3 regions of the Sphingomonas crocodyli genome follow, and region 2 is predicted to be linked to each of the others. Evidence: predicted binding sites of a transcription regulator. Region 2 holds the regulator's gene; each other region holds the start of a gene.
What was found. The regulator LexA, encoded in region 2, represses DNA repair genes until DNA is damaged. The targets are predictions, from matches to a motif close to GTTCCNCNCTTGTTCT.

Region 1 (10,102 bases), on a different contig from region 2:
GGATCCCGGATCATTTTGTCTGGCGCGCCGTAGGCCCAGGGAGACCAGATCATGGCTTGCGCGGTAACGCCCCGCTCGCCGAGCCGAAGCCGTCCACCGGCAAGCAACTCGTGAACGCCGTTGATCGCCGTGCGTGGGGTGCGAAGCTGCGAAAAGGTAAGATGCGCGGCCAGGCCGTACCAGTCGATCTCCACGGCGACGACGCCTGCTCGTGCCAGGTCACCTGCATTGGACGCGAAGACCGTCCATTCCCGGCTGCGCGCATAATAGCAGCCAACCGCACTCGACGGATCGCGCCAGAGCTCTATCGCGCCCCCTTGGTCCGCGGGCAGCAAAACGGCGACGTAGCCGCCCCAAAGATTGTCGAAAACGCACGGTGAGGACCTGTCACACGCGCGTGGAAAGGCGTCGCCGATGACGATAGTTGCGCCGGTTGTGCGCCAGGACGTGTCGGACCGGGTCAGAAGCCAAGCGCGATTCATCAGCGGGTGGACGCTCATGTTGAGACAGGCCGCAACCGCTGACACGGTTTCGGGAACCGGGCCCGGGTGAGGGTGGTCGCTGACCATGATGATGTACGGACCGCTCACAGGACGAGGATAGGGGTGAAGAGGGAAACGTGCGCGATCCGGTCGTCCATCAAGCGCCCGTCAAGTTCGACCCAGCAATGCGCGGCAAAGGGGCGGAGCTGGACGCCGAAGATGATCGCGGGGTGGTAGCCCCGGGTGAGGAGGGTGGTGGCCAGAGCGAAGGCTCGTACCAGACATTGGTCGAAACCAAGCGTCAGCCGGCGCGAGCGATCAAAGGCACTGGCTACCGCCTCGGCAGGGGCCAGGGGCAAATCGGGAGCGGAAGGCGTACGCGCCTTTCGCCTGCGGAACTCGTCCACGCGCTTCGCCAGCGCCCATCGGCGCTGGCTGAAGCTGCGGAAAAGCGCGATCATAACTTCGGTCAGATCGAGCCATGAGGGAGGCGGCAGATGCTGGATCTCGCGCTCGGCTATGCGATGGGAGCAAGGCGGACTGATCTCGGATGTTTGCGCCGCCACGATATTGAGCATGGCGAGTTGTTCGAGAACGGCCCGCTTATCTGGCGCGGCGGCATCGGGATCGAGCGCGGCAAGCGCAACAGCGGTCTTGCCCGTCAGCAGACAATATCTGTCCCGCTGAATGTCGAGGACGATCGGCTGATCGTCGATCAGGCACCAGAACATGGAGGATGAGGCCGATGGCATGGCAAGCAACCGTGTGAAATCGGCGCGTGACGGTCGCCACGCGCCGATCAGTCAGTCGTTGGTGAGACCGGACTGGAACTGCAGACCGATCTCGTCTTCGACCCGCGGGCCGGCGCCCTGGGTGCTCAGGCTCGCAGTGCCAAGCTCGATGCAGTCTTCCTCGTGAACGTCCTTGCTCATGACGTGCTCCTTTCGATGCGGGCCATCAGGGCCGGCACGATCAAGGCTGCAGCGTTCGAGGGTATATAAAAACGATATAATACCGAAATTCCGGTCATATTTCGGAGCGGTTGACCGGCTGGTGAAACTACGCACTGGGTGCGTGCCGTCGCCTTTAGCGCGAGCCTGGACATGCGCGACGGCCAGCCGGTCAGAGGCCTGACATGGAAGGGCCTAGAGCGGGGCAGGATCTTCCTCTCGATATCGCCTTCGCATCGCACGTATTACTAAATCCGCGGCGCGCTCACGCCGCCGGTGGTAGCGCCGCAGAACCGCGATTAAATTGCGCTGGTCATTCTGCTCCAACATGGCGAGGAGCTCGTTCAGTTCCTCGTCGATGCCGTCCATGACGTCGGGTTCTACCGCTCGTGCTCGGCTCAGCCACTCGTTGTTGCGCCGCATCGCCCATTCGATCGGCCGACTGCCAACGGACAAGCCGGCAAAGAATGATGCGGCGCGGGCTGCGTAACTGTCCGATGAAGGCGGCGAGGGGGCGCTGCGCTGGCTCGGGGCACGCACGGCCAGATCGGACACAAAGCCGTTCCATAGATAGAGATCGTGCAGTTCGTCCTGGGTGAGCCAGGGAACATGAAAGCCGTCACCGGACTTGGCTATGACGAGGTCCTCGCCAACCAGTCGATTGAGCACGTCCCGTACAGGCGTGATACTGACCCCGAGCTGATCGGCGATGCGGGTCGCTTCGAGACGACGACCAGGACCGAACTCGCCGAACAGGAGTTCTCGCTTGATGTGCGCGTAGCAGCGCGCAAGCGCCTGAGCAGGACTCATAAGCGTCCCTGCCGGGCATGGTTGTCGAGCGACTGATCGCGTATGAACTCGGCGAGCATTGCGGTTTGATCAGGCGTGAGCGCGTCCGCCGCTGCAAGATGATCGGGTACGGCGTCGCGCAGCAGCACCGACGGGCATCGACCCTCATAATTGCCGAGATTGGGCCGGTGCTGGACATAGCCGATCAGCTCGGCCAGCTCGGTGGAGAAGTGGCGAGCGATATGCGGGGGGTAGGCGAGCCACTGGTTCTCATAGGGCTTGAGCCAGCCAAGGCTGTAGCCGGTGATGAGGCAACGCCGTTCAGTGTCGCTGCAATTGGCGCCAGCGCCATGCAGGGTCGAACCGAGAAAGCAGATGGCGTCGCCAGGTTCGCATTCGGCGACGATCGGATTGGTACAGCCGGTGTCACGCCCAAGCGGGCCGTGGCTGTTGGGGAAGATCACTGTCGCGCCATTATCGCGCTCGAAACGCGTGAGCGGCCAGATCACATTGATCAGATATTCGTGGACGCCCTTCGTGCCGTGCCACATATCTTCGTCACGGTGCGCGAACTGAGCCGGTGCGCCCGGATGGATGGCGATGCCTTGGGTCAGATTGAGCTGAAATCGGTCGCACCACGGTCCGAGCACAGCCTCAGCCAGCGCCAGGATAGGTGGTGCCTGGACGAGATCCGCCGCATGCGAGGAGCGCCGGAGTACCGATCCGAAGCGCTTTGTCCGTTCCCCATAGAAATGACCCTGGCAAAATGGGGTCTCGTCGAAGATCGGATCAAGGTCGCTGGCAAGCTCCATCACCACCGAGACCGGCGCGGCGTTACGGATGATGCAATAGCCGTTGCGGTTCAATGCGTCGGCCGCGGCCAGCGGGTGGTCCGCCATTGCGAGGCTGGTCATGCCGCGAACTCCAGATGCAAGGGCCGCAGGGGCGAAGCGTCAGGCGCTCCGACCGGACGGTAAATCCCGCGTGCGCACAGACGTGCCGGTGTGTCCTGGTCGATGCGTATGTGAAGGGCGGTCAGCCATCCGGTGGCCCCCAATATCGGTCGACCGAGCGCCGAGCATTCCCAGCCGAAATTAAGAACTTGCTCGAACCAGTCGAGATTGGCGACACCGGTATAAGCGTCGATTTGCTGCTCCAGCGCATAATCGACGAGGGCGCTAATCAGCGTATTGCGGGCTTCCCTGCGTTCTGCCGAGCGCTGGTGGCGATCAAGGCAGAAGCGGGTGATCTCGCGCGTGGAAGGTCCAGTTGGTATCGGGCCTGTGCACAGATGGGGAAACACCGTATCGAGAAGATGAGGACGTTCGGTGGGAAGCAGGCGCGCCGATGCCCGATGGCGATCGTTGCTTGCCGCGACAATCAGATATTCGGCGTCGCTGGTATCGAACTGGTCGATCTCGTAGCGACCCTCGAGTATGGGCAAATCCCATTTGAGGAGGTCGACGAAAACCTCTTTACGCGCGGCGAACATAGACCGGAGCGCCCGATCGGAAACTGACGTGGGAAACAGCGTCTGCATAAGAGCCTCCCTTCAACGGAGGCTCAATGTCGGCCTTGGAAGCATTGCCCCAAATACCAAGAAATGGGGGGGGGGTAATCAGAAACGCCTGCGGATGATGTCGGCGAACGAGAAAAGACCATCGAACAATGCGCGGACCACCAGCGACGTTCGTTTTTCCACGTCGTATCGCTCACGCGCCATTTTCAGATGCTGCACAACAGTATCGTGCCTGATGCCAAGGATCTTGGAGACTTCCCAATCCGACTTGCCCCTGGCGACCCATAAAACACAATCTCTTTGACGCTCGGTGAGGGCGTGGGTGGGTGGCGCCCGCCGGTCATTCTGCAATCGCCGCGCCGCTTCGAAAGCGAATGTGCCGATCAACTGCGCGGTGCCGAACTGATGGCAGGGAAAGACTTCGCCGGGGCGCAGGGCAAATGTGCAGGATCCGCTGACCTCCCCCGGTATATTGGCCGGTACCGTCATCCCATCGCCGATGCCGTGCCGGTGCCCGCGCTCAAGGGTCATGCGGTCGGTTTCCGATAGTGCGATCAGATCTCCGAGATTCGACCAGGCGAAGCCCGCGACGGTGCGCTCGCTGGCCCGCCGCACCGGATCGATGCTCCCCAACGTGCGCTCGTCATATTCATCGACCCAGCCGGCGGGGTAATTATGCGACCGAATATCCGGTGCGAGCGCCCGGCTTCTGTCCAGATGTCGTGACAGGGCGAAATGGTGAAAGCTCATGTCGTGGGTTGCGCGTTCGAGTGCTTCGTGAAGATTCGCTTCGTCGAGCCGGCCGGTCAGCTGGCTTACGAAGGAATCCACAAGCTTCATGCGGCTCATGGTCGCCCGTATCGACCACCTGTCGCGCGCCCAGTCACAGCGCAGGCAATCGCCTTTTTGGGGGTGGGCAAGCCGGTTTCACCTCGGCGCGCTCCGCCCGGTTCAGTCAGGTGCGGGCGACCATCATCGGTAATAACAGCAGCATTCAAGCCTTGATTTGAGCCAATTCGGCGCGATTGGTCATGAATTGCGGATGACGACGATTGCACAATATCAATATTTGATCGGACTACTTGTAGCGATGCAATTCGCTCATCCTTCCTACGCGTGACACTTCACCCCAAGGGTAAAGTGTCACGGGCGATAATATCGAACATCGCCCGACTGGAGGGATTCACATGGCGAACAACCATGCTAGATTCCTGCTATGTTCCAGACAGATCTTTTTGCCGGACATGCTGATCGCAATGACGCGCTCGGGCTGCCAGGTCTGATCGAGCGGATCGCGGGCGTTTCGCAACGCCCGCGCTACTCCTTGATGGTCCTGCACCTGATCGCTCAGGCCGCCGACGCGCGCGGCAGAGCGGGCCCTTATGTCCTTGAGGATGATCGGCGCGTGCCGATCCGAGACTGGCTGTGCGATGCGCTCGTACCGATGGCGCAGCGCGATGCCCGGCGCCTCGCGATCGTGGCACAAGTCCGTGCCGAACTCGAGAATGCCGGCCGGCTTCCCGCCGATGCGGTAGAGGGAGATCGCCTGGTCGATGCCGAAGTGCGCTTGCGTGTCCTGAAGGCGGGCCGGTGCAATGTCAGCCGTGCTGTTTCGGACCTGGTGCAGGCTGGCCTGGTAAGGCGACATTATCAGGGCGAACGCGTCGACCACCATAACCGGGGTGCGCAACGCGAAGCCGTCTACACGATCACTGAAAGTGCGCGTCCTGCCTTGCGGCTGGGCTAAGGGTTCAAGGCGTTCGCACCGGCTTTTGTCGCCGGTCACAGTGCCAGTTTGGTCTGGACCGGCTTGGCGCCAATCTCCTGTATCACGAAGATGCGTGGCGGGGGGGTGACGAGAAGCTCGTCATCCGCGGCCGTGGCATCAAGCCATTGCATCACCTGGCGCCGCTGGATGATCGCGCCATGCCGTTCCTGATAGAGCGACACTTCATGGTTCGCATCGACCGTGATGACGCGATAGCTCAGGGGCCAGCCCGCCATAGGAGGTTCCCAGACGCCGGCGAGATAGAAAAAGTTGCCTGTGTCGAGCGTCACCCGATATTGCTTCTTGCCGTCCCGCACGATGAATTCCGACGCCGGAATAAGACACCGGTAGCTTGGGAAGGCCTGTCCTTCCGAGCGGATGAACCCAAAGCTGGCACCAGCGGCAAATCTGGGATTACTGCCCCACATCGCCTCGACCATTTCGATTTCTTGACTATCGTCAGGATTACGCCGGATGATCGCCCGACGATCGCCGAGCGGCGCGTTGCAATCAAAAGGGGTTGCCACCGAATCCACATTCAGAACATAAGAAGAACAAGAACGGGAAGCAAGTCGGAGCGAGAGGGATGTGCAACGACTACCGGCTCGAGGTCGATATCGCTACGATCGCCGAGGATTTTGACGATCTCAAGATCAGGATCTCGATGCCTGAAGGAGTGCCCAATGTGCCGGCGCGCGAAGATATCAGGATCACTGACACCGCGCCGATCGTGCGCGGTGTCGATCGGGCGCGAGGCTTAGGCGAACTCGTCAACCGTCGCTGGAGTTGGCCTGGGCCGACCGGAAAGCCGGTCCACAATTTCAGGACAGAAGGACGCGAGTTCTCATCAAAGCGCTGCCTGATCCTCGCCGATGGCTTCTATGAGTTCACAAAATCCGAGGATCGCAAGCAGCGTCTGAAAGACAAGTGGCTGTTCACGCTGAAGGAGCATCGCTGGTTCTGTATCGCCGGCATTTGGCGATCGCATCCCGATGTCGGCGAGGCATTCACAATGCTGACGACTGAGGCGGGCGAGGATATCGCGCCTTATCATCATCGTCAGATCATCCCATTGCCGCGTAATCGGTGGGCCGACTGGCTCGATCCCGCGGTTCCGGCAGTGGATGTGCTGGGCCATCTGCCCAAGGCCAGTTTGACTGTAACGCGCGTGTTTCCGCCGCCCGCGCCCGCGGCGCAATCCATCCTGGCGCTGTAGTTTTACAAAGGGTGCACGAGGGCCCTTGACGCAGGACCATGCCGGGCGGAACATTAAGGGAACAAACGAGTCGATTCTGACCTATGCTTCCTATGCCCCATTCCAACGAGCGGATGCGTTCCGAACAGATCACAGCACTTCGCGCCGAGCTGGCACAGGTGCGTGAAGGTCGAGGCCCGGCCCTTGGCTTCGGTATTCCGGAGGTGGACGATCGCCTCGCCGATCACGGACTTGATGGCGCGGGCCTCCACGAGATTACAGCGGCGACGGCCAACCTGACAGACGACGCTGCCGCTACGCTGTTTGCGGCCGGAATTGCGGCACGTTTCGCAAATGCGCCGGGCTTCACCGTCCTATGGGCACTTAGTCGCTTCGATCTTTATGCCCCTGGTCTCGAACAGGTCGGGCTTGGTCCTGATAAGATCCTGTACGCCCAGGGCCGCAAGGATGCCGACGTGCTCGCACTGGCCGAAGACGGTCTTCGCGACGGATCGCTTGCCTGCGTCATCGCCGAGGTAAAAACGGCCGACCAGACCGCCACGCGGCGGCTTCAGCTTGCAGCTTCGGATGGGCGCACGCCGATGCTGCTCTATCGTCGCCACCGAATGCGCGAGCGATGTCCGCTCGCGCAACCATCGTCGGCAATGACCCGCTGGCGAATAGGCTGTGCTCCATCGGCGCCGCTACCCCACGCAGGCCTCGGACGCGCGCGCTGGTCGGTCGAGCTGGTTCGCCAGCGGGGTGGCAATCCTTTTTCTCTTGAGCTGGAGGCGTGCGATGACACGGGTTGCCTCGCTCTGCCTTGCCCTTCTGCCGATCGAGCGGTTGCGACAGGCGGAGCGGTCCGTCAGGCCGCGTGACGTCCAGCCGGTCGACCTCAGTCCACGCCTCCCCGGCGCCATCGACGATAATCCCGGTGCCTGCTCGGTCCCTCGCGGAGGCGGCTGGCGGCCGGGTGCGCGGTGGGCGCGTGATGAGCAGCTGGGCGATCGGCCGACATCAGAACAGATCGATGCGTTGCCATCGCATCAGCGTCCGACGATGCGGGTGCTCGGCAGACGCAGCGAAGCGGCCGGCCACCCGTTTCGCGCGATGCCATCGGACGACGGCGCACCCCCGTCTGCACCGCTGCTCGCGTCGAACTGGCCCAGTCCTCAACAGCGACCGACCATCCTCGTCCTGCGGACCGGTCAACGCGATGTCGTTACGTCGGTCTGTCCGCTGGCCGCTACGCTGGGTCTGCGGCCCGGCATGGCGGCTGCGCATGCCCGGGCACTCGTCGCCGATCTCGATGTCCGCGATGCCGAGCCGGATGCTGATCGCGCCTGGCTCGATCGGCTCGCGCTTCACGCCGTCGCACATTGGACCCCGACGGCATCGGTCAGCGGCCCCGATGGACTGTGGCTCGACCTCTCCGGGGCGGCTCATCTATTTGGGGGAGAAGAACGCTTTTGTCGGCGTTTGCTGCGCTTTTTGAGACGCATCGGCTTCACAGCGACGATCGCCATCGCGGGCACGCCGGGAGCGGCCCACGCTCTGGCCCGCTTCGTCGGGGCGTCGATGGTCATCCTGCCCCCTGGATGCGAGACCGAAGCGATCGCCGATCTGCCGCTGATGGCTCTGCGCCTCCAGCCCGAAGCGCTGGAGGCAGCGGCCCGCTTTGGGCTGGAGCGCATCGCCGATCTCTATCCAATGGCGCGGGGACCGTTGGCCCGACGTCTGGGCATATCCACTGTCGAGCGCCTGGACCAGGCGCGGGGCACGCTCGCCGAGCCCATCATGCCTGTCGTGCCGTTCGAAGCGCCGCGCGTTGAACGACGCCTGCTCGAACCGATTGGCACAGCCGAGGCCATCAACCAGGTGATCGGCGACCTTGTCGATGATCTGGTGAGTGTGCTGCAGGCACGTGGGTTGGGCCTGCGGACTGCTATTCTCAAATGCCGCGTCGTCGACCGCAGCGATCAGCGCGTGGCCATCGGAACGGCTCGCGCCACCCGCGATCCAAGGCATCTCAAGCGGATGTTCGCGATGCGGGTCGAGCGCATCGATCCGGGTCTGGGGATTGAGGCGATGAGCCTGATCGTTCCGCGGGTCGAGGATCTGGGGGCAGAGGCGCTCTTGGCATCGTTCGGGGACCGTGAGCGCCCCCGCGATATCGCGCCACTTGTCGATCAGCTCGGTGGCCGTGTCGGCCCCGACGCACTGTTCCGTGTCGGGGCGGTCGAGAGTGACGTGCCGGAACGCGGTGTGCGGCGACTGAATCCGACTGCGATGCCGGTTGGGTGGCCTGGCTGGAAGCGTCCGGCTCGTCTGCTCAACCGGCCGGAACCGCTTGCGCATGTTGTCGCCCTGCTGCCCGATCATCCGCCGCGGCGCTTCAACTGGCGGGGCACGGCCTATCACGTCGTAGCGGGTGACGGCCCCGAGCGCATTCATGGCGAATGGTGGCGACGACCCGGCGAATTGTGGGCGGTGCGCGACTATTTCCGGGTCGAGGCCGAAGGGGGTGCGCGCTTCTGGATCTTCAGGCGCGGCGATGGCGTCGACGCGCCGACCGGAGATCTTAGCTGGTACATGCACGGACTGTTCGGCTGATGGCGACCTATGTCGAGTTGCAGGTCGCGAGCCATTTCTCCTTCCTGCGCGGCGCTTCGTCCCCCGAGGAATTGTTCGAGGCTGCGGCGCTGCAGGGGCATAGCGCGCTCGGTCTCGCAGACCGGAACAGCGTTGCCGGGGTGGTGCGGGGCTGGGACGGCCAGAAGGCAACGGGCGTGCGCATGATCGCGGGCGCCCGCGTCGATCTCATCGACGGTCGCGCGCTGCTTCTCTATCCGACCGATCGCATGGCCTGGGGTCGGCTAACCCGGCTGCTGTCGATCGGTAAGGCCCGCGGCGGCAAGGGCCGCTGCCTGCTCGAATGGAGCGATGTCACAATTCATAGCGACGGATTGATTGCGATCCTCGTCCCAGACATCGTGGACGTAGCGGCTAAGGCCGCCCTGGCCGACCTGCGGCAGGTTTTCGGCGATCGCGGTTTTCTCGCGTTATCACTGCGCCGACGGCCAGATGATCTGGTGCGCCTCCATACACTGGACGCGATGGCGCGCGCTGCTGGCGTGCGATCGGTCGCGACAGGCGACATCCTATATCATTGCCCCGAGCGTCGCCCATTGCAGGATGTGGTGACCGCAATCCGCGAGAAGACAACGATCGATGCGCTGGGCTTCCGGCGCGAACGCTTCATGGATCGCAGCCTCAAGTCACCTGAGGAGATGGAGCGGCGCTTTTCCGCCTTTCCCGACGCCATCCAGTCGACCGCCGACATTGCGGCGCGCTGCGCCTTCGATCTGGGCGAAATCCAATATCAATATCCCTATG
Region 2 (10,102 bases):
GCATAGAGCCAGTTGAACAAGGCGGTGCGGGCGCCGCCGATGTGAAGGAATCCGGTAGGCGACGGCGCGAAACGGGTAACGACAGGACGGGTTTCGGTGCTTGCGCCCACGCGCTGATTCTCCAAGAAATGGCGCGATGGCCGAGACGGACGCCGCCCCTAGCATAGCCCTTTCGCCGCGACAAACCGATGGCGGACGGATGCTGGCCGCGATCGAGCATGTGCTGGAGGCGGAGCGCGATCAGCTGGCCCTATGGTTGCCGGTGGGCTTCGGCGCGGGGATTGCGGGCTGGTTCGCGCTGCCGGGGCCGACCGGCTGGATCGGGCTGGGCATCGCGGCGGCGGGCGCGGGGCTGGCGGCGCTGGTTTTCGGCGGGGCGAGCCGGCTGGGCCGCGCGGTGGCGATCTTCGCGCTGGCGATGCTGCTGGGCCTCGTCGCCATCTGGACGAAGGCGGATTGGGTCACCGCACCCCGGATCGATCGGCCGAAGGTGGTGACGCTGACGGGCATCGTCGAGGCGGCCGAGCCGCGGCCGGCGACCGGCGTGGTGCGGTTGCTCGTGGCGCCCGATGCCGCGCTGCATCTGCCGCCGCGCGTGCGGATCAATGTCGATGCGGATGATCTGCCGACGGTGCCGTCCGCCGGATCGCGACTGAAGGTGCGCGCGCGCCTGCTTCCGCCTGCGCCGCCGATGGTGCCCGGCGGCTATGATTTCGCGCGCGTCGCCTGGTTCGATGGGATCGGGGCGACCGGCAAGGCGCTCGATCCGCCGGCGATCGTCGCGGCGGGCGGGGGCTCCTCGCTCGCCGACATCCGCACCCGCCTGACCGCACATATCGAGGCGAGCATCAGGGGCGCGGGCGAAGGCGGGATCGCGGCCTCCTTCGTCACCGGCGATCAGGGCGGCATTCCGGAGGATGATAATGAGGCGCTGCGCCGCGCAGGCCTTGCGCACCTGCTGTCGGTGTCGGGGCTGCATGTGACGGCGGTGGTGGGGGCGGTGATGCTGCTCACGATCCGGTTGCTCGCTTTGTCGCGCCGCCTCGCGCTCCACGCGCCTTTGCCCTTGATCGCGGCCGGGGCGGGCGCGCTGGCGGGGATCGGCTATACGTTGCTCACCGGTGCGGAGGTGCCGACCGTGCGATCGTGCATCGCCGCCCTGCTGGTGCTGGGCGGGATCGCGCTGGGGCGGGAGGCGATCACGCTGCGGCTGGTCGCGGCAGGCGCGTTGATCGTCCTCGTCTTCTGGCCAGAGGCGCTGGCGGGGCCGAGCTTCCAGCTGAGCTTTGCCGCGATCGCCGCTTTGGTCGCCTTCCACGAACATCCGAAGGTCGCCGCCTTCGCTGCGCGGCGGGATGAGGGGATCGTGCTGGGTGGCGGGCGCATGTTGCTGATGCTACTGGCGAGCGGTGTGGTGATCGAGGCGGCACTGTCGCCGATCGCTTTGTTCCATTTCCACAAGGCGGGGCTGTACGGCGCGGCGGCGAACATCGTTGCGATCCCGTTGACCACCTTCGTCGTGATGCCGGCGGAGGCGATTGCGCTTGCGCTCGATCTGGTCGGGCTGGGCGCGCCGATCTGGTGGCTGGTCGGCAAGGCGCTGGGCCTGCTCCTGTGGATCGCGCATGTCGTGGCCGATGCGCCGGGATCGGTCGCGGCCCTCCCGTCAATGCCACGCGGCGCCTTTGCCCTGATGGCGGCGGGCGGCCTGTGGATCGTGTTGTGGCGGACGCGGTTGCGGCGCTGGGGCGGCGTCCCGCTCGCAATCGGTGCGGTCTGGGCGCTGCTGACCCCGCCGCCCGACCTCCTCGTTACCGGCGACGGCCGCCATGTCGCGGTGCGTGACGGGCGCGGCGGTATCGCGATCCTGCGCGATCGGGCGGGCGATTATGTCCGCGATGTGCTGGGCGAGGCGTCGGGCGTCGAAGGCGAAGCGCCCGCGCTGGAGATCATGCCCTTCGCCCGCTGCAGCGCCGATCTGTGCGCGGCGGACGTGACCGGCGGCGACCGCACGATCCGCCTCCTCGCCACCCGCAGCCGCGACTTCGTGGACATCCGCGCCATGACGCGCGCCTGCGCCGCCGCAGATATCGTGGTCGGCGACCGCCGCCTTCCCCGCACCTGCCACCCCCGCTGGCTCAAGGCCGACGCCTCCTTCCTGCGCAGCACCGGCGGTCTGGCGATCCGGGTCGGATCGGGTGAGGTCGAGAGCGTCGCCGAGCAGGTTGGCCGGCATCCGTGGGGAAGTTTTGCGCCTTAAGCGCTTGTCGGGAAAGTGACCTTCACGGTCAGCCCTCGATCGATCCAGGCGACGTTCAGGTCGCCTTTGCGGGCGCGGACGATGCGGTCCATCAGTTTCATGCCCTGGCCGCCGTCGCGTGAATGGGCATGGACGATGCCGTTCGACAGCTCAGTCCAGGATATGACGACATTGCCCGTGGCCGTGGACGCACCCACCGAAACCGAACCGCCGTGGCGGATCGCGCCATGTTTGGAGGAGTTGACGGCCAGTTCGCCCAGCACTAGCGCAATCGCGTCCGCGCGGCCCTGATCGACTTCGCAATCCGCAATGGTGTCGATCGTGACCGAGCAGTGCGCGGTGTCGAACGCATCGACCAAAGCGGGGATCAGATCGGATATCCGGCAGGGGGCGTTTTCGCGCGACGCGAACAGCGTTTGCGATGATGCCAGTCCGGTCAGTCGCGTGACCATTTCATCAGCGAACACCTCCCGATCCGGTGTTCCCCGCGCCATGCCGGACATGAGGCCGCCGATCATGGCATAGCTGTTCTTCAGCCGATGCCGCATTTCCGCCGTCGTCACTTCGAGTGCCTGGCGCGTTATCGTGGCATCGGTCACGTCGCGCGACACGGACAGCAGCCCGGTCACTTCGCCGTCGTCGGATCGAACGGCGGAAACCGAAACATTCCACCAGCGGGGATTGCCCTTGGCTGTCGGGCAATAAGCGTCGAACCGCACGGCTTCGCCACGCCGAACGCGCTCGCAGGCGTCAAGAATGACGGGCCGTGTTTCTTCAGGCCAAAGCGACGACCATTCCGCACCGAGCATTGCGGATATATCGTCAATCTCCATCGCGCACTGCCCGTTGGCATTCATATATTCGAGGCAGCCGTCGATATTGAGGAGCTTCACGCAATCGACGCTCTGGTCGAGAACGGACGCCAGCGTCGCAATCGATAGCGAACGCACGGGTGCGGGAACATCGGGGTGGAGGGTTTTTGTCATACGTATCCGTGGTCCGTTACCTTAGAGGTCCGGATACGCAAATATACTTATGGACATTCGGGCCGGTTCGAGCGGCTCAGTTCGGCAATTTGTAGCGCAAAGTATAAAAATGCTTGCCGTCCTTCTCGATGCGAATGTCGAGGGTGCCGGTGATGCCGGTCAGGGCATCGGTGCCGCTGTCGGGGACGATCGCGATATGGAGGCTTGTGGCGCCGCGCGCCATCGTGCCGACATGGTCGAGCGCGAAGCCGCCCTTGCGGCCGGCGAGGGTGCCGGTGACGCGTTCGATCGCGACATAAGCGGCGGAGCCTTCGGTCTTGGTGTCGACGGTCAGCATCTTGCCGGTGCCGATGCCGTCGAGATCGCCGTGATAGACTTTGTCGAGCTTGTAGGTGCCGATCGGCGCGTCGGCCGCACCTTCGGGCGCGGCCTTCACGTCGAAGGCGCCGGTCGCGATCCGCTCGACCGGTTCGGCCGCCATCAGGGGCGAGGCCGCGAAGATTACGGCCGCGATCGGCGCGGCCAGCAGAAGACCGCGCCGGATCATCGTCAGTAGCGCCGCAGCAGGCCGGCGAGCTTACCCTGCACCTGCACCTGATCGGGGGCATAACGCTGCGGGTCGTAGGCGCGGTTGGCCGGATCGAGCCGGATCATCGTGCCTTCGCGGCGGAAATATTTGAGCGTCGCTTCGGCGCCCGCGATCAGGGCGACGACGATATCGCCGTCCCGCGCGGTCTGCGCGCTGCGGATCAGCGCATAGTCGCCGTCGAGAATGCCGGCCTCGACCATCGAATCCCCGGCGACTTCGAGCGCATAATGTTCGCCCGGCCCGAGCAAGGCGGCGGGCACCGAAAGGCTGCTCTGCCCCTCGAGCGCCTCGATCGGCACGCCCGCGGCGATGCGGCCGTGCAGCGGGATTTCGAGGACATTCTCATTCGCGGCGACGGGCGCGGGAACATTGGTGTTCGCGGGCTTCGGAGTCTTGGCGGGCTTGGGCGTCGCCGTTTCGGGCATTCGCACCACCTCCAGCGCGCGGGCGCGGTTGGGCAGGCGGCGGATGAAATTGCGTTCCTCCAGCGCGGAGATCAGCCGGTGCACGCCCGATTTCGATTTGAGATCGAGCGCGTCCTTCATCTCCTCGAACGAGGGCGAAACCCCGGTCTCGGCCAGACGATCGTGGATGAAGATGAGCAGTTCATGTTGCTTGGCGGTGAGCATCGCCGGCACCTCACATGACGGTTCCGGCACGTCGCCAGAACGAACGCGGAACATTTAGGCAACCGTTACGGCGCTGTCAAGCGAGGGAAAGCAATTCGACCTGCTCGCCCACAAGGGCTGGTGGCGCATGGGCCGGGCGGACCACCAGATGATCGGCGGCAGCCAGCGCGGAGAGGCCCGCGCTGTCCTGCCCGATCAGCGGATGGACCCGGCCGTCGATGAGGCGCGCGCGCGGATATTCGGCGCGCACGCCCGTGGCCGGAAGCGGGCCGGCGAGCGTGCCGGCGAAGGCGCGCGGCAGCGGATCGGCGGACCCGAGCAGATGCGCGATCAGCGGCTTCAGGAACAAGGTGGCGGTGACGAAGGCGGACACCGGATTGCCGGGCAGGCCGAGGACGATCGCGTTACCAAGCCGCGCGATCATCACCGGCTTGCCGGGCTTCATCGCGACCTTCCAGAAGTCGATCGTCGCGCCCGCCGCCTTGAGCGCGGGCAGGACGAGATCGTGATCGCCGACCGATGCGCCGCCGGTCGTGACGATGATATCGCTCGTCTCGGCCGCCTTTGCGAAGGCCTCACGGATCGCGGCGAGATCGTCGCGCACGATGCCATGATCGGCGACGGCGCAGGCAAGCGCGCTGAGCAGGGCCGCGAGCATCGGGCCGTTCGATGCGGGGAGCAGCGATCCGGGCGTCGGCTCTCCGGGGGCGACCAGTTCGTCGCCGGTCGACAGGATCGCCACGCGCGGGCGGCGGTGGACGGGCAGGGTCGCGTGGCCGCCCGATGCCGCAAGCGCGATGGCGGCGGGGTTGAGCGGCGCGCCGGCGGCGATCAGCGCCGCGCCCTCGGCAAAGTCGCCGCCGACGGGGCGGACGAACTCGCCGACCGCCTTGGGGCCTTCGCCGCTCATCGTCAGGCGATCGCCATCGCGCGTGGCTTCCTCCTGGATCAGGATCGCGTCGGCGCCTTCGGGGACGGGCGCGCCGGTGAAGATGCGCGCGGTCTCGCCCGGCGCCAGCGCGCGGTTCAGCCCGCCGCCGGCCGCGCTCTCGCCGATCACGGTCCACGGACCGGGCCGCTCGGCGAAGCGGATCGCATAGCCGTCCATCGCCGACAGCGGCAAAGCCGGCTGCGTACGGCGCGCGAGGATGGGTTCGGCGGCATAGCGGCCGACCGCCTCGATCAGCGAAACCTGTTCGACGGGCAGCGGCGAAGCGAGCGCGAGCATCCGCGCCTGCGCCTCGGCGACGGGAAGGAGGTTGCTCACAAGCACGTCATCCCGGCGGAGGCCGGGATCTCAGGCGTTTCCTGCCTCGTGCTCATCCCATCACTCCTGAGATCCCGGCCTCCGCCGGGATGACGAGTCTTCGGCGTGCCAGTCGCCCGATTTGCCGCCGGTCTTGGCGAGCAGGCGCACCCCTTCGATCCGCATGCCTTTGTCCATCGCCTTGGCCATGTCGTAGATGGTGAGCAGGGCGACCGACACGGCGGTCATCGCCTCCATCTCGATGCCCGTGGTGTAGGCAGTGACGACCGTCGCGGTGGCGCGGATGCCATCGGCCTCGATCACCAGATCGAGCGTGACGCCCGCGATCGGGAGCGGATGGCAGAGCGGGATCAGCTCGGCTGTCTTCTTCGCCGCCATGATCCCGGCAATGCGCGCGACAGCCAGAACGTCGCCCTTCTTCACAGATCCCTCGGCGATGGCGGCAAGGGCGGCGGGCGCGATCAGGATGCGGCCTTCGGCGGTGGCACTGCGCTGCGTGGTCGCCTTGGCCGAAATGTCGACCATCCGCGCGGCGCCGTCGGCGTCGATATGGGTGAGCTTGTCGGTCACGCGCCCATCAGCAGGCGGCGCGTTGCCGCCGCCACATCAGCCTCGCGCATCAGCGCCTCGCCGACCAGGAAGCAGCGGACGCCATGTTCGGCCATCGCATCGAGATCGGCCTTCGATCCCAGCCCGCTTTCGGCGACGAAGGTGCAGCCTTCGGGCGCGCGGCCGACCAGTTCGTAGGTGCGCGCGAAATCGACACTGAAATCGCGCAGATCGCGATTGTTGACCCCGATGAGCCGCGACTTGAGGGCGAGCGCGCGATCGAGTTCGGCGGCGTCATGCACCTCGACCAGCACGTCCATGCCCCAGTCGATCGCTGCAGCCTCGATCTCGGCCATCGCCGAATCTTCCAACGCCGCGACGATGATCAGGATCGCGTCGGCGCCCAGTGCGCGCGCCTCGGCCACCTGCCACGGATCGACCATGAAGTCCTTGCGCAGGCAGGGCAGGGTGCACGCCTCGCGCGCGGCGACCAGATAATCGTCATGCCCCTGGAAATAGGGCACGTCCGTCAGCACCGAGAGGCAGGCGGCGCCGGCGCTTTCATAGGCGCGGGCATGCGCGGGCGGATCGAAATCGGCGCGGATCAGCCCCTTGGAGGGCGACGCCTTCTTGATCTCGGCGATCAGCGCGTGGCCGATCCCCGCCTTGCGATCGAGCGCGGCGCGGAAACCGCGCGGGGCCGACTGCGCCCTCGCCGCGGCATCGAGCGCGGCCTGGCTGGTTGCGGCCTTGCGCGCCGCCACATGATCGCGCTTCGCGTCGCAGATTTCGATGAGCTTGTTCGCCATGATCCGGTCCGCATAGCGGCTGGTTGAGAGGGCGGGAAGGCCTCATACGGTTGCGAATGAAGCCGTTCGCGGCCTATGTGCAGGTGCGAACGGATATTTCACGCGTGAAATCTGCTGACAGGAAAGCCCCCTAGACCGGTGACGATGCGGCACGGCCTGAACAGACTTGCGATCGGTGCGATGGTGCCGGGCCTGATCTCTATGCTGCTTCTCAGCGGCTGCGCGGTCGGCCCCGATTATAAACCGAAGGCCAATGCCGATCTGAAGGTGCCCCGCGCCTTCGTGGCGTCGGACCCGAGCGAGGCGGATGCCGAACCGCTCGATCTCGCCCAGTGGTGGCGCGAGTTCGACGATCCGGTGCTGACCAATCTCGTCGATCGCGCCTTTGCCGCCAATCTCGATATCGCCGCCGCCGCCGCCCGGCTGGCGCAGGCGCGCGCCACGTTGCGCGGCACGCAGGGGCAATTGCTGCCGACCGCCGATGTCAGCGGGTCGGCCAACCGATCGGTCGGCAATCAGAGTTCGTCCTTCATCGATCCGACGACGGGGCAGACCGTCTCGCGCGGCGGCGACACGACCATCTATCGCGGCAGCGCGACCGTGGCGTGGGAGGCGGACGTGTTCGGCCGCATCCGCCGATCGGTCGAGGCGGCACGCGCCGATATGCAGTCGCAGGCGGCGAACCTGGCCTTCGCGCAGGCGGGCGTCGCCTCCGAAGTCGGGCTCAACTACATCAACGCGCGGCTGGCGCAGATCCGGCTGCGGATCGCGCGCGACAATCTGGCGGCGCAGGACGATACGCTGCAGATCGTCGGCTGGCGGCGGCAGGCGGGGCTGGTCAGCAGCCTCGATTACGAACAGGCGCGGCAATTGCGATCGCAGACGGCGGCGTCGCTGCCGGGGATCGAAAATGACTATCTGACCGCGGTCAATCGGATCGCGGTGCTGCTGGGCGAGACGCCAGGTGCGATCACTCCGCTGATCGATCCGCCCGCCTCGCTGCCGCTGGCACCGGGCGTCGGTGCGCCGATCCCGGCGGTGGTCGTGCAACGCCGGCCCGATATCCGCGCCGCCGAACGCACGCTCGCCGCCGAGGTCGCGCGGATCGGCGTGCAGACTGCGCAACTTTATCCCGCGCTCCGCCTGTCGGGGTCGTTCAGCGGATCGGCCACCACGGTCGGCAACGTCATCAACGACGGCGTCGGTCAGCTGGTCGCCGGGATCACCGCGCCGATCTTCCAGGGCGGGCAGATCCGCGCCGCGATCCGGGGGCAGCGCGCCTCGGCCGACGCGGCGCTCGCCAGTTATCAGTCGACCGTGCTGGTCGCGTTGGAGGAGGTCGAGAATGCGCTGAAGGGTCGCGAGGCGGCCGAACGCAGCGTTACCGATGTCTCGATCGGCGCGGAAGCGGCGGCGAACGCGCTGATCTACGCGCAGGATCAGTATCGCGCCGGCCTGATCGACTTTCAGGCGTTGCTCGATGCGCAGCGCACCCGGCTGTCGAGCCAGGACAGCGAAGCGCAGGCGCGCGCCGCGCGTGCGACCGCGACGATCCAGCTTTACAAGGCGCTTGGCGGCGGATGGGAATCCGCGCCGACGCCAGCCCCTGGCCCCTATGAGGGCGGGACCAATTCCAAGACGAGGCCATGATGGACCGACCGACCAGTGATCCGCACGCCGACGATCTCGATGCCTTTCTGGGTGTCGAGCCCAAGTCGGAACGTGCGTTGTGGATCCGGCGCGGGGCGATCGGGCTGGCGGTGGTGCTGGGCCTGCTGATCATCTGGCGGCTGTTCACGGGCAGCGGCAATGACGCGGCCTATGCGACCCGCGCGGTCGAAAAAGGCGATCTGACCGTCATCGTTTCGGCCACCGGCAATCTGGCGCCGACCAATCAGGTCGATGTCGGCTCCGAACAGTCGGGCACCGTGACCGATGTCTATGTCGACAATAATGACCGGGTGAAGAAGGGGCAGCTGATCGCAAAGATCGATCCGCAGCGTTTTCAGGACACGGTGAATCAGGGCCTCGCGGGCGTCGCATCGGCCGAGGCGAGCGTGCAGCAGGCGGAAGCCACGTTGCTCCAGTCGCGCGCCACGCTGCGCCGGATGGAACAGGTCTATAAGCTGTCGGGCGGCAAAGTGCCGTCGGGCACCGAACTCGACACCGCTCGCGCCGATGTCGCGCGCGGCGAGGCGGGGGTCGCGACCGCAAAGGCATCGGTCGAACAGGCCAAGGCGACTTTGTCGACCGCCGAGTTCAACCTGAGCCGCGTCTTCATTAAATCGCCGGTCAACGGGCAGGTGCTGTCGCGATCGATCGAGCCGGGGCAGACCGTCGCCGCCTCGTTCAACGCGCCGGTATTGTTCACGATCGCCGAGGATCTGCACCAGATGCGGCTTGAGGTGAAGGTGGACGAGGCGGACGTTGGGCAGGTGGCGAAGGGCCAGCGCGCGACCTTCACCGTCGATGCCTTCCCCGGCCGCACCTTCCCCGCGTCGATCGAGCGGGTCGATGTCGGTGCCAATGCGTCGAGCAGTTCGTCATCCTCGTCGAGCAGCACGACCACGACCGCCACGACCAGCGGCGTCGTCGCCTATACCGCGCGGCTCACGGTGGCGAACAAGCAGGGCGTGCTGCGTCCGGGGATGACGGCGACCGCCGACATCGTCACGTCGGAGCGCAAGAATGTGCTGCTGGTGCCGACCGCGGCGTTGCGTTTCACGCCGGGCAGCGGCGCGGGCGCCAGCCAGGGCGGCGGCATCACCAGCGTGATCGCCCCGCCGCGTCCGCGTCGCGGCAGCGGCGGCAGCCGCGAGGCGGCGATCGGGCGCGGCAGCAAGCAGACCGTCTATATCGTCGGATCGGGTGGCAAGCCCAAGGCCGTCGAAGTCACTGTGGGCGCGAGCAATGGCAGCCAGGTCGAGATTGTCGGCGGTGATCTGAAGGAAGGCGATCAGGTCGTGATCGGCCAATATGCGACGGGCCAGTCGGGCGGCGGCGCGGGCGCGCA
Region 3 (10,102 bases), on a different contig from region 2:
GCAGGTGACGATCGTGTCGTCGGACAAGGATCTGATGCAGCTGATCCGCCCCGGTCTCGACCTGCTCGACACGATGAACAATCGCCGTCTCGGCGCGGAGCATGTCCTGGAGAAATTCGGGGTCGAGCCCGAGCGGCTGGGCGACGTGCTGGCCCTGATGGGCGACAGCGTCGACAATGTGCCCGGCGTTCCCGGCATCGGCCCGAAGACCGCGAGCCAGTTGATCCAGCAGTTCGGCGATCTCGACACAGTCCTCGCCTCGACCGACGCAATCACCAAGCCGAAGCTCAAGCAGTCGCTGATCGACCATGCCGACAATGCGCGCCTGTCGCGCGAACTCGTCCGCCTGAAGTGCGATGCGCCGCTGCCCGAGCCGCTCGACGATCTGGCGCTGAAAGGCCTGCCGCCCGAGCCGCTGCGCGCCTTCCTGGAAGATATGGGGTTCAAGTCGCTGCTCGCTAAGGTCGGCGGCACGTCGACCGGCGGGCCGACCGTCCTCGCACTCGCGCCGACCGGGCAGGAGGCTCCGCCCCCGCCGCCCAAGCTCGACGCGGTGCCATTCAACCACAAGGATTATGAGACCGTCGTCGATGAGGAAGCGCTCGATCGCTGGATCGCCGAGGGTTTCAAATGCGGGCGGATCGCGGTCGATACCGAGACCGATTCGACTGATCCGGTCCGCGCGCGCCTCGTCGGCGTCAGCCTCGCGACCGCGCCGGGCAAGGCCTGCTACATTCCGCTCGCGCATATCGGCGACGGCCTGCTGTCCGAAACGCCGAAGCAGATCGCCAAGACCACCGCGATCGCGAAGCTGAAGCCGCTGCTCGAAGATCCGTCGATCCTGAAGATCGGCCAGAACATCAAATATGACATGGTCGTTCTGGCGGGCGAAGGCATTCAGGTCGCGCCTTATGACGATACGATGCTGCTCAGCTATGATCTCGACGCGGGCCTTGGCGGGCACGGCATGGACGATCTGGCGCAGCGCCACCTCGATCATGCCTGTATCGAGTTCAAGACGGTGTGCGGCACCGGCAAGGCGCAGATCACCTTCGACAAGGTCACGCTCGACCGCGCGACCGAATATGCGGCCGAGGATGCCGACGTCACGCTGCGGCTGTGGCAGACGCTGAAAGGCCGGCTGGCGCGCGAAGGCGCGACGCGGGTCTATGAACTGGTCGATCGCCCGCTCGTCCCCGTCCTCGCGCGGATGGAGACGGCCGGCATCAAGGTCGATCGCGAGGAACTGGCGCGCCTCTCCGCCGAATTCGCCGGCGAAGCATCGCGGCTCGAAGCCGAGATTCACAAGGAGGCCGGCGGCCCCTTCACCGTCGGCAGCCCCAAGCAGCTGGGCGACGTCCTGTTCGATCGCATGGGCCTGAAGGGTGGGCGCAAGGGCAAGTCGGGCGTCTATTCGACCGACGTTAACGAGATGGAGCGGCTGGCCGGCGAAGGCGTGACGATCGCGCGCATGGTGCTCGACTGGCGCCAGCTCACCAAGCTGCGCTCGACCTATACCGAGGCGCTGCAGGAGCAGATCAACCCGAAGACGGGGCGCGTCCACACCAGCTTCTCGATGGCGGTCGCGCAGACCGGGCGCCTGTCGTCGACCGACCCGAACCTGCAGAATATCCCGATCCGCACCGAACAGGGCCGCCGCATCCGCGATGCCTTCGTGGCCGAACCGGGCAAGGTGATCCTGTCGGCCGACTATTCGCAGATCGAATTGCGCCTTGCCGCGCATATGGCCGATGTGCCCGCGCTCAAGGAGGCTTTCGCCAAGGGCGAGGACATCCACTCGCTGACCGCGCAGGAGGTGTTCGGCGAAGTAACGCGCGACACCCGCGCGCGCGCCAAGACGATCAACTTCTCGATCCTCTACGGCATCTCCGCCTTCGGCCTCGCCAACCGGCTGGAGGTGCCGCGCGCCGAGGCGCAGGCGATGATCGACCGCTATTTCGCGCGCTTCCCCGGCATCAACCACTATATCGCCGCGACGCTCGCCGAAGTGCGCGAGAAGGGCTTCACCACCACATTGTTCGGCCGCAAGACCCATCTGCCGTGGATCCGTTCGTCAAAGCAGGGCGAGCGCCAGTCGGCCGAACGTCAGGCGATCAACGCCCCGATCCAGGGCACCAGCGCCGACATCATCAAGCGCGCGATGCTGCGCATGGAGCCGGCGCTCGCTGCCGCAGGTCTCGCCGACGTGCGCATGCTGCTGCAGGTGCACGACGAACTGGTGTTCGAACTCGCCCCCGATCAGGTCGAGGCCGCGAGCGTGGTGATCCGTGAGGTGATGGCGGGCGCATGCGAACCCTATGTCTCGCTGTCAGTGCCGCTGGGTGTCGAAATCGGCACAGGTTCGAGCTGGGGCGCCGCGCATTGAGCCTTCCGCCCGAGACCGCGCCACAGGATGGCGCGACGCCGCCCAAGCAGGGTGACGACATCCAGGCGCTCGCCAAAGGCGGGCGCACCAATTTCTTCGGCTTCCTGCTGCGTCTCGCCGCGCGGCTGCCTTTCCTGTTCATCGCCGGCCGCTGGTATGGGGCCGAGGCGCTGGGTCGCTTCGCTTATGCGATCATCATCGTCGAATTCGTCGCGACGCTGGCAACGCTCGGCCTGAAGCGCGGGCTGGCCGAACAATTGTCGGCCACCGATCGACCGCACGTTCATGTCGTGTGGGATGCGCTGCTGCTCGGCGCGATCGCCTCGGCCATCGCTGCGACCACGCTCGGCTATCTACCCGAACTGATGTTCCCCAACAGCGGCATCAACGGGCTCGAATGGCTGCTACCGCTGACGATCTTTGCGCTCGCCTGGTCGGACATTTCGCTGGCCGCGCTCGCCTACCGCCTCGATATCGCGGCGACGGTGCGCGCGCGATCGATCATCGAACCGTGGACGATCAGCATCGCGGCCTTCGGCCTTGCCTTCTATTCGCTGCGCGACGGACTGATCATCGCCTATGTCGTGTCGATGGGCGCGGCTCTGGTCGCCTCGATCATCCCGCTGATCCGCAGCTTCGGCTGGCCGCGCGGCTGGCGACCGCGGCTCGCAGGGCTGCTCTACATCGTGAAGCGCAACGTGCCGCTCGCCGCCGCCGACGCGATCGAATGGGGTTCGCGCCGGCTCGACATCGCGATCCTCGGCCTGTTCTTCTCGCCCGCGATCGTCGGCATCTATTATGTCGCGCAACAGGTCGCTTCGCTGCCACAGAAGCTCAAGACCAGCTTCGATCCGATCCTCGGCCCGGTCATCACCCGCAACCTCGAAGCCGGCAACAAGGCCGCGGTTGCGCAGCAGGTGCGGCAGGTCGGCTTCTGGATCATCGCCGCGCAGGCGGGGATCGGCCTTGCGCTGGGCATCACCGGCGAGGGCGTGATGGGTCTTGTCGGCCCGAACTTCGTCGGCGGCGCGATGGCCTTGTCCTTCCTCCTCCTCGCCGAAGTCGTCGCGGCAACGGCGGCGGTATCCGAATCGGCGCTGATCTACGTCGCGCGCCACCTGAACCTGATGATCTCGCTGGGCATGATCGGCATCCAGATCGCGCTGAGCTTCGCCTTCGTGCTGGTGCTGCGGGACGAATTCCACCTGCCCGTATTGTGGCAGGCGGCGGCGCCGGCAATGGCGCTGGCCACCGCGCTGGGCATCGCATCGGTGATGAAGTCGTCGCTCCTGTCGCGACTGCTCGGCGCGCCGGTGTCGGGCTGGCGCTGGCCGCTCATCTGGGCGGCGCTGGCGGCGGGCGTGGTCGGCATGGTCGCGGTGCAATTGCCCGAATGGGTCGAGCTGGCCTTCGGCATCCCCGCGATCCTCGCGGCGTTCGGCGCGGTTATCTGGCGCTTCGGCTTTACCAAGGAAGACCGCACCCTGTTCCGCCTCAAGGAGGCATGATCCAGACTTACGCCATCGCGCTCGGATCGAACCGGCGCCACGGCCGCCACGGCGCGCCGGCCGCGGTGCTGCGCGCCGCGATCGCCGCGCTGGAGGTCGAAGGCGTGGCGATCATCGTGACCTCACCGATCCTCGCCACCCCCGCGCTTGGCCCCGCCGGCCGCGCCTTTGCGAACGCCGCCCTGCTCGCCGAGACGCCGCTCGATCCGCCCCAGCTGCTCGCCTTGTTCAAGCGCATCGAGCGCAGCTTCGGCCGCCGGCGTGGGCGGCGCTGGGGTCCGCGCGTGCTCGATCTCGATATCATCCTGTGGTCGGGTGGCGCCTTCCGCAGCCGTCGGCTGTCGATCCCGCACCGGGAAACGGCGAAGCGCGCCTTCGTGCTGAAACCGCTCGCCACGATCGCATCGCACTGGCGCCTTGGGCCGGGCAAAGTCGCCCATGCCCTCGCCCGCCTTGACCGCGCCCGCCCTCGCTCCTAGAGACGCCAGCCTTGGTCGAGCTCGTAGCTCAGTCGGTAGAGCAACGGACTTTTAATCTGTAGGTCATGGGTTCGAATCCCATCGAGCTCACCAAGCATCCCACCCCACAGCGCCCGCCATTTTGTTACCGCACCGCAACGTGCGCGTAACGCAATTGTCTCGCGGCGCAGCGTTCGATCTTAGCACTGGCAAAAGTCGCGAAAGTCTCACATTTGAGACAGGCCGTTGCGTCGTAGCGTTCAAAAAACAATTTCCCCGGAGTCCAGGATGCTGCCGACTGCCCCCGCCGCCGCTATCGCGCCGCAACTCGTGTTGAGCGTTCGCCACGCCTTCGGTTTCGCCTTGTCGACCGTCATGTGGCTCGCGATCGGCGCCGCCTTCCTCTGATAGAAAGACGGGGTTGCCCGCAGCGGCTCCGTTCCCTACCTGTTCGCGCGTGAACAGTGACGCGCCCATTTCCGAACCCGGCTATCTGCAAGGCCTGAACCCGCCCCAGCGTGAGGCGGTGCTGACAACCGAAGGCCCGGTGCTCGTCCTCGCCGGCGCGGGCACGGGCAAGACCGCCGCGCTCACCGCCCGTCTCGCACATCTTGTCGCCACGCGCCGCGCCTGGCCATCCGAGATTCTCGCCGTCACCTTCACCAACAAGGCCGCGCGCGAAATGCGCGAGCGCGTGGGCAGGCTGCTGGGGCAGGCGGTCGAAGGGATGGCGTGGCTCGGCACCTTCCATGCGGTCGCCGCGCGGATGCTGCGCCGTCATGCCGAACTGGTGGGCCTGACTCCCAGCTTCACCATCCTCGACACCGACGATCAGTTGCGCCTGATCAAGCAGATCCTGGCCGCCGCCGACCTCGACGAGAAGCGATGGCCCGCGCGCCAGTTCGCCGGCGTGATCGATCGCTGGAAGAATCGCGGCCTCACCCCGGCGGATATCGACGCGGGCGAGAGCGAGCAGTTCGCCAACGGGCGCGGCGGCGAACTCTATCAGCAATATCAGGATCGGCTGCGCGCGGTGAACGCCTGCGACTTCGGCGATCTGCTGCTCCACATGCTGACCATCCTGAAGACGCATCGCGACGTGCTGGAGGCGTATCAGGAGCGCTTCCGCTACGTGATGGTCGACGAATATCAGGACACGAACAGCGCCCAATATCTGTGGCTCCGCCTGATCGCGCAGCGGCGCAAGAATATCTGCTGCGTCGGTGACGACGATCAGTCGATCTATTCGTGGCGCGGTGCGGAAGTCGCCAACATCCTGCGCTTCGAGCGGGACTTTCCGGGCGCCGCCGTCATACGCCTCGAACAGAATTACCGGTCGACGCCGCATATCCTGGCCGCCGCGTCGGGCGTGATCGCGAACAATGGCGGGCGGCTGGGCAAGTCTTTGTGGACCGAGGCGGCCGACGGCGAGAAGGTTCGCGTCGTCGGCGTCTGGGACGGCCCCGAAGAAGCCCGCCGCGTCGGCGAGGAGATCGAGACCTATCAACGCAATGGCGGCAAGCTCGACGACGTCGCGATCCTCGTGCGTGCGCAGTTTCAGACGCGCGAGTTCGAAGACCGCTTCATCGCGATCGGCCTGCCCTATCGCATCGTCGGCGGCTTCCGCTTCTACGAGCGCGCCGAAATCCGCGATGCGCTCGCTTATCTGCGCGTCATCAGCCAGCCGGCCGACGACCTCGCCTTCGAACGCATCGTCAACACGCCCAAGCGCGGGCTGGGCGACAAGGCGGTGTCCAAGCTCCACATGCTCGCGCGCGCCGAGGGCATCCCCCTCACGCTCGCCGCCGCGCGCATTCTCGGCACCGACGAACTCACCCCGCAGGCGCGCCGCGCACTCGGCAATCTGGTCGGCGATATCGCGCGCTGGCGCGATCGGATGAACGATCTGCCGCACGCCGAACTGACCCGGCTGGTGCTGGAGGAATCGGGCTATACCGCGATGCTCCAGGCCGAAAAATCGACAGAGGCCGACGGACGGCTGGACAATCTGAGCGAACTCGCCCGCGCGATGGAGGATTATGAAAACCTCCCCGCCTTCCTCGAACATGTCAGCCTGGTCATGGACAATGATGCCGACGCCGATACGGCGAAGGTGACGATCATGACGATCCACGCCGCCAAGGGGCTGGAGTTCGGCACCGTGTTCCTCGCGGGCTGGGAGGAGGGCGTCTTCCCCTCGCAACGCGCGCTCGACGAAGGCGGGCTCGCCAGCCTCGAGGAGGAGCGTCGCCTCGCTTATGTCGCGATCACGCGCGCACGGCGGAAATGCACGATCATCCACGCCGCCAATCGCCGCATCTACGGCCAGTGGACCTCGTCGATCCCGTCGCGCTTTGTGGGCGAACTGCCCAAGGAGCATGTCGATGCCGAGACGACGATGTCGGGCGGCGAATCGCTGTGGCGCGCGCAATGGTCCGAACAGTCCGATCCGTTCGCGCATGTCGCCCGCGCGCAGGGGCGCGGCCCCGGCTGGCAGCGGGCGGCGGCGGTCGGGCCGATCCCCAAGTCGCCGGGGGCCAGCGGCCGCGTCCTCGAATCGCGCGCCTCGGCCGTCAGCATCGCGCAGCCCTCACGCAAGGACATCGCGCTGGGCACCCGCGTCTTCCACACCAAGTTCGGCTATGGCGCGGTGGTCGAGATCGAGGGCAACAAGCTGGAGATCGACTTCGAACAGTCCGGCCGCAAGCGCGTCCTCGACAGCTTCGTGAGCGTGCCGGGCTGATTTCCGCGCGTCTTGGGCAAGGGCATACGCTTGCGCCAATGCACCCTGCCGTTAAGGCTGGCCAACGATGACCTCCGTCTCAGCCCGTCTCGACGCGTTCACCGACGCCGCTTTCGCCTTTGCGGTGACCGTGCTGATGGTGTCGGGCGGCATGTCGACCGAGGGTAGCGATGCCGATCTCATGACGATCGTGCGCCGCATCCCGGCCTTCGGGATCGGCTACGTGATCGTTGGCATGTTCTGGTTCGCGCATGTCCGCTGGCGGCGGTTCCGCGGCGAAGGGGACTGGCGATCGGTGTTGCTCACCTTCCTGCTGATCTTCGTGGTTCTGATCTACATCTTCCCGCTGGGCGCGATGGCGACCGACCTGTCATCGCTGATATTCGGCGAACCGGACCCCGATCGCCCGTCCGTGCGGATGCTGTTCACCGTCTATGGCGTCGGCTTCTTTGCGATGTCGGCCACGACCTCGCTGCTGTTCTGGGACGCCTTCGTCTCTACCGAGCTTGATCCGGCGCTGCGCTCCCCCGTGAAGGGAGAGGCGATCATCTATGCGATCCTCGCGGGAACCGCCGTCGTCTCGACCGCGCTCGCGATGGCAGGGGGCAGCCCGGCCTTCTTCGCACCCTTCATCTACGCGAGCCTGCCGATAACGATCGGGGTCTTTTCGTGGTTCTGGCATTGGGGCGATACGCCGGCATGAACGAAGACGGCCTTCCCCAGCCCCGGCGACTGCTGGCGATCATCGCCTTGTCGATGGGCACCGCGCTGACCACGATCGACGGCGCGATCGCCACGGTCGCGCTGCCGACGATCGCGCGCGATCTGCATGTCGACGGATCGGCGGCGGTGCTGGTCGTCACCGTCTATCAGCTGACCCTGTTGATGACGATGCTGCCCTGCGCGGGGATCGGCGATCGGATCGGGCTGAAACGCTTCTACCAATATGGGCAGATGCTGTTCGCGATCTCGACCATCCTCTGCTTCTTCGCAAAAAGCCTGCCCTTCCTGCTGGTGGTGCGCGCGATGCAGGGGCTGGGGGCCGCCGCGACGCTCAGCATGATGGCGGCGATGATCCGCAACATCTATCCGTCGAGCCATCTGGGGCGCGGGTTGGGTGTCAACAGCGTGGTCGCGTCGAGTTCGGCGGCGCTCGCGCCGACATTGGGCGGCTTCATCCTGCTATACGGCCAATGGCCCTGGGTGTTCGCTGCCGCCGTGCCCTTCGCGATCCTGTCGCTGATCCTCGGGCGTCACGCGCTGCCGGACATTCCGCCGTCGGAGGGCAAGTTCGATCTGGTGGGATCGGTCTATAACGTCATCGTCTTCGGCCTGCTGATCTTCGGGCTCGAAGGGCTGGTGCATGGCGATTCGCCGATCGTGTCGCTGGCGGTAATGGGCGTGGGCGTGCTGGTCGCGATCCGTTTCGTGAAGCACGAATTGCAAGAGGAGCGGCCGATCCTTCCGGTCGATCTGTTCGCCAGCAAGCTGATCTCACTGTCGATCGCGGGCGCATTGCTCGTCTTTATGGCGAATGTCAGCCTGACCTTGTCGATGCCCTTCCGCCTCCAGCATCTTTACGGCTTCACGCCCGCACAGGTGGGTGCGGTGATGACGCCGATGCCGCTGACGCTGATGGTGATGGCGCCGATCTCCGCGACGCTGGCCGACAAGCTCAACGCCGGCATATTGGGCGCTTCGGGCATGTTCGTGTTCGTGATCGGCCTGTTGCTGATGGCCTTCCTGCCCGTCCACCCGACATCGTTCGATGTCGCCTGGCGGATGGCCGTCTGCGGCGTCGGGGTCGCGCTCTATCTGCCGACCAACGTCCGCCTCGTGATGGCGGCAACTCCGCGCGATCGCGCGGCGGCGGCGGGCGGGCTGACATCGACCACGCGAATGACCGGGCAGACGCTGGGCGCGACGATGGTCGCCGCGCTGCTCGCGATAGGCATTGGCGATGGCCGCGCGCCCGTGCTGATCGCGGCGGCCTTCGCGGTGATCGGCGGCCTGTTCAGCCTTGGCCGCATCAAGCTCGGCAAACCCGGCCAATCTCTATAATCTACCAATATAGTAGAATTATCACACTCCCGCGACCAGCGGGCTTGCGGCGGGGGCGTAGGCGCGCCTAGGACAGGCGCCATGTTCCGGTCGACCTCCCCCTTTTCGATTCCGGCCTATCGCTATTACTGGCTTGGCCGCCTTGCATCGACGCTCGCGCAGAACGGGATGGTCGTGATCATCGGCTGGCAGGCGTATGATATTGCCCGCCGCACGATGGCTCCGCGCGATGCCGCGCTCCAGCTCGGCTGGATCGGCGTCGCCCAGTTCCTGCCGCTGATGGCGCTGACCCTCATCACCGGCTGGACGGCCGACCGGATCGATCGCCGCTTCATCGCGCGGACCACAGCCTTCCTCGAAATCCTCTGCGCGGGTTCGCTGGCGTGGATGGCGTTCCAGGGCACGACGACGCTTCCCGCCTTGTTCACGATCGCCGCTTTGCTGGGCGTCGCGCGCGCCTTCGCGGCGCCCGCGCTCCAGGCGTTGTCCCCCAACCTCGTCCCGCGTGAGATCCTGCCCTCGGCGATCGCGATGAGTTCGATGGCGTGGCAGACGGGCGCGGTGCTCGGCCCTCCGCTCGGCGGCTTCCTCTACGCGCTGGGGCCGGCCGCGCCTTATACGTCGAGCACCATCTTGTTCAGCGTCACCCTGCTGATGATGCTCCTGATCGGCCCGGTGCCGCGCACCGCGCTCGATCGCGGGCGGCATCCGTGGGCGCAGATGATGGACGGCTTCGCCTATCTCGGGCGCAACCGGCTGGTGCTGGGCGCGATCTCGCTCGATCTGTTCGCGGTGCTGCTGGGCGGCGCGACGGCGATGCTACCGGTCTATGCGAAGGACGTCCTCCACGTCGGATCGGAAGGGCTGGGCGCGTTGCGCGCGGCGCCGGCGGTCGGCGCGGTGCTGACCGCATGGTGGCTCGCCCGCCATCCGCTCAAGGTCAATG

Region 1: a site for LexA is predicted at 6,772-6,787, ahead of EOD43_RS18945 (ImuA family protein). Genes of this name have one in related genera too.
Region 3: a site for LexA is predicted at 4,791-4,806, ahead of EOD43_RS15000 (ATP-dependent helicase). Genes of this name have one in related genera too.

Annotation. Positions count from the first base shown of each region.
Region 1 covers NZ_SACN01000003.1:277,823-287,924, forward strand. The annotation lists gene EOD43_RS18895 (asparagine synthase-related protein) at 1-500, opposite strand, end outside; gene EOD43_RS18900 (lasso peptide biosynthesis B2 protein) at 587-1,213, opposite strand; gene EOD43_RS18905 (benenodin family lasso peptide) at 1,286-1,414, opposite strand; gene EOD43_RS18910 (GntR family transcriptional regulator) at 1,628-2,242, opposite strand; gene EOD43_RS18915 (phytanoyl-CoA dioxygenase family protein) at 2,239-3,135, opposite strand; gene EOD43_RS18920 (acyl-homoserine-lactone synthase) at 3,132-3,761, opposite strand; gene EOD43_RS18925 (LuxR family transcriptional regulator) at 3,840-4,589, opposite strand; gene EOD43_RS18930 (hypothetical protein) at 4,957-5,487, shown strand; gene EOD43_RS18935 (SOS response-associated peptidase family protein) at 5,523-6,035, opposite strand; gene EOD43_RS18940 (SOS response-associated peptidase) at 6,029-6,724, shown strand; gene EOD43_RS18945 (ImuA family protein) at 6,838-7,584, shown strand; gene EOD43_RS18950 (Y-family DNA polymerase) at 7,502-9,319, shown strand; gene EOD43_RS18955 (error-prone DNA polymerase) at 9,319-10,102, shown strand, end outside.
Region 2 covers NZ_SACN01000001.1:74,117-84,218, reverse strand. The annotation lists gene gltX (glutamate--tRNA ligase) at 1-110, opposite strand, end outside; gene EOD43_RS00415 (ComEC/Rec2 family competence protein) at 200-2,260, shown strand; gene EOD43_RS00410 (PAS domain-containing protein) at 2,257-3,246, opposite strand; gene EOD43_RS00405 (DUF3224 domain-containing protein) at 3,323-3,793, opposite strand; gene lexA (transcriptional repressor LexA) at 3,796-4,464, opposite strand; gene EOD43_RS00395 (molybdopterin molybdotransferase MoeA) at 4,541-5,731, opposite strand; gene moaC (cyclic pyranopterin monophosphate synthase MoaC) at 5,792-6,301, opposite strand; gene trpC (indole-3-glycerol phosphate synthase TrpC) at 6,298-7,089, opposite strand; gene EOD43_RS00380 (efflux transporter outer membrane subunit) at 7,234-8,739, shown strand; gene EOD43_RS00375 (efflux RND transporter periplasmic adaptor subunit) at 8,736-10,102, shown strand, end outside.
Region 3 covers NZ_SACN01000002.1:87,497-97,598, reverse strand. The annotation lists gene polA (DNA polymerase I) at 1-2,386, shown strand, start outside; gene EOD43_RS15015 (lipopolysaccharide biosynthesis protein) at 2,383-3,894, shown strand; gene folK (2-amino-4-hydroxy-6-hydroxymethyldihydropteridine diphosphokinase) at 3,891-4,373, shown strand; tRNA gene EOD43_RS15005 (tRNA-Lys) at 4,391-4,466, shown strand; gene EOD43_RS15000 (ATP-dependent helicase) at 4,810-7,095, shown strand; gene EOD43_RS14995 (TMEM175 family protein) at 7,163-7,798, shown strand; gene EOD43_RS14990 (MFS transporter) at 7,795-9,156, shown strand; gene EOD43_RS14985 (MFS transporter) at 9,238-10,102, shown strand, end outside.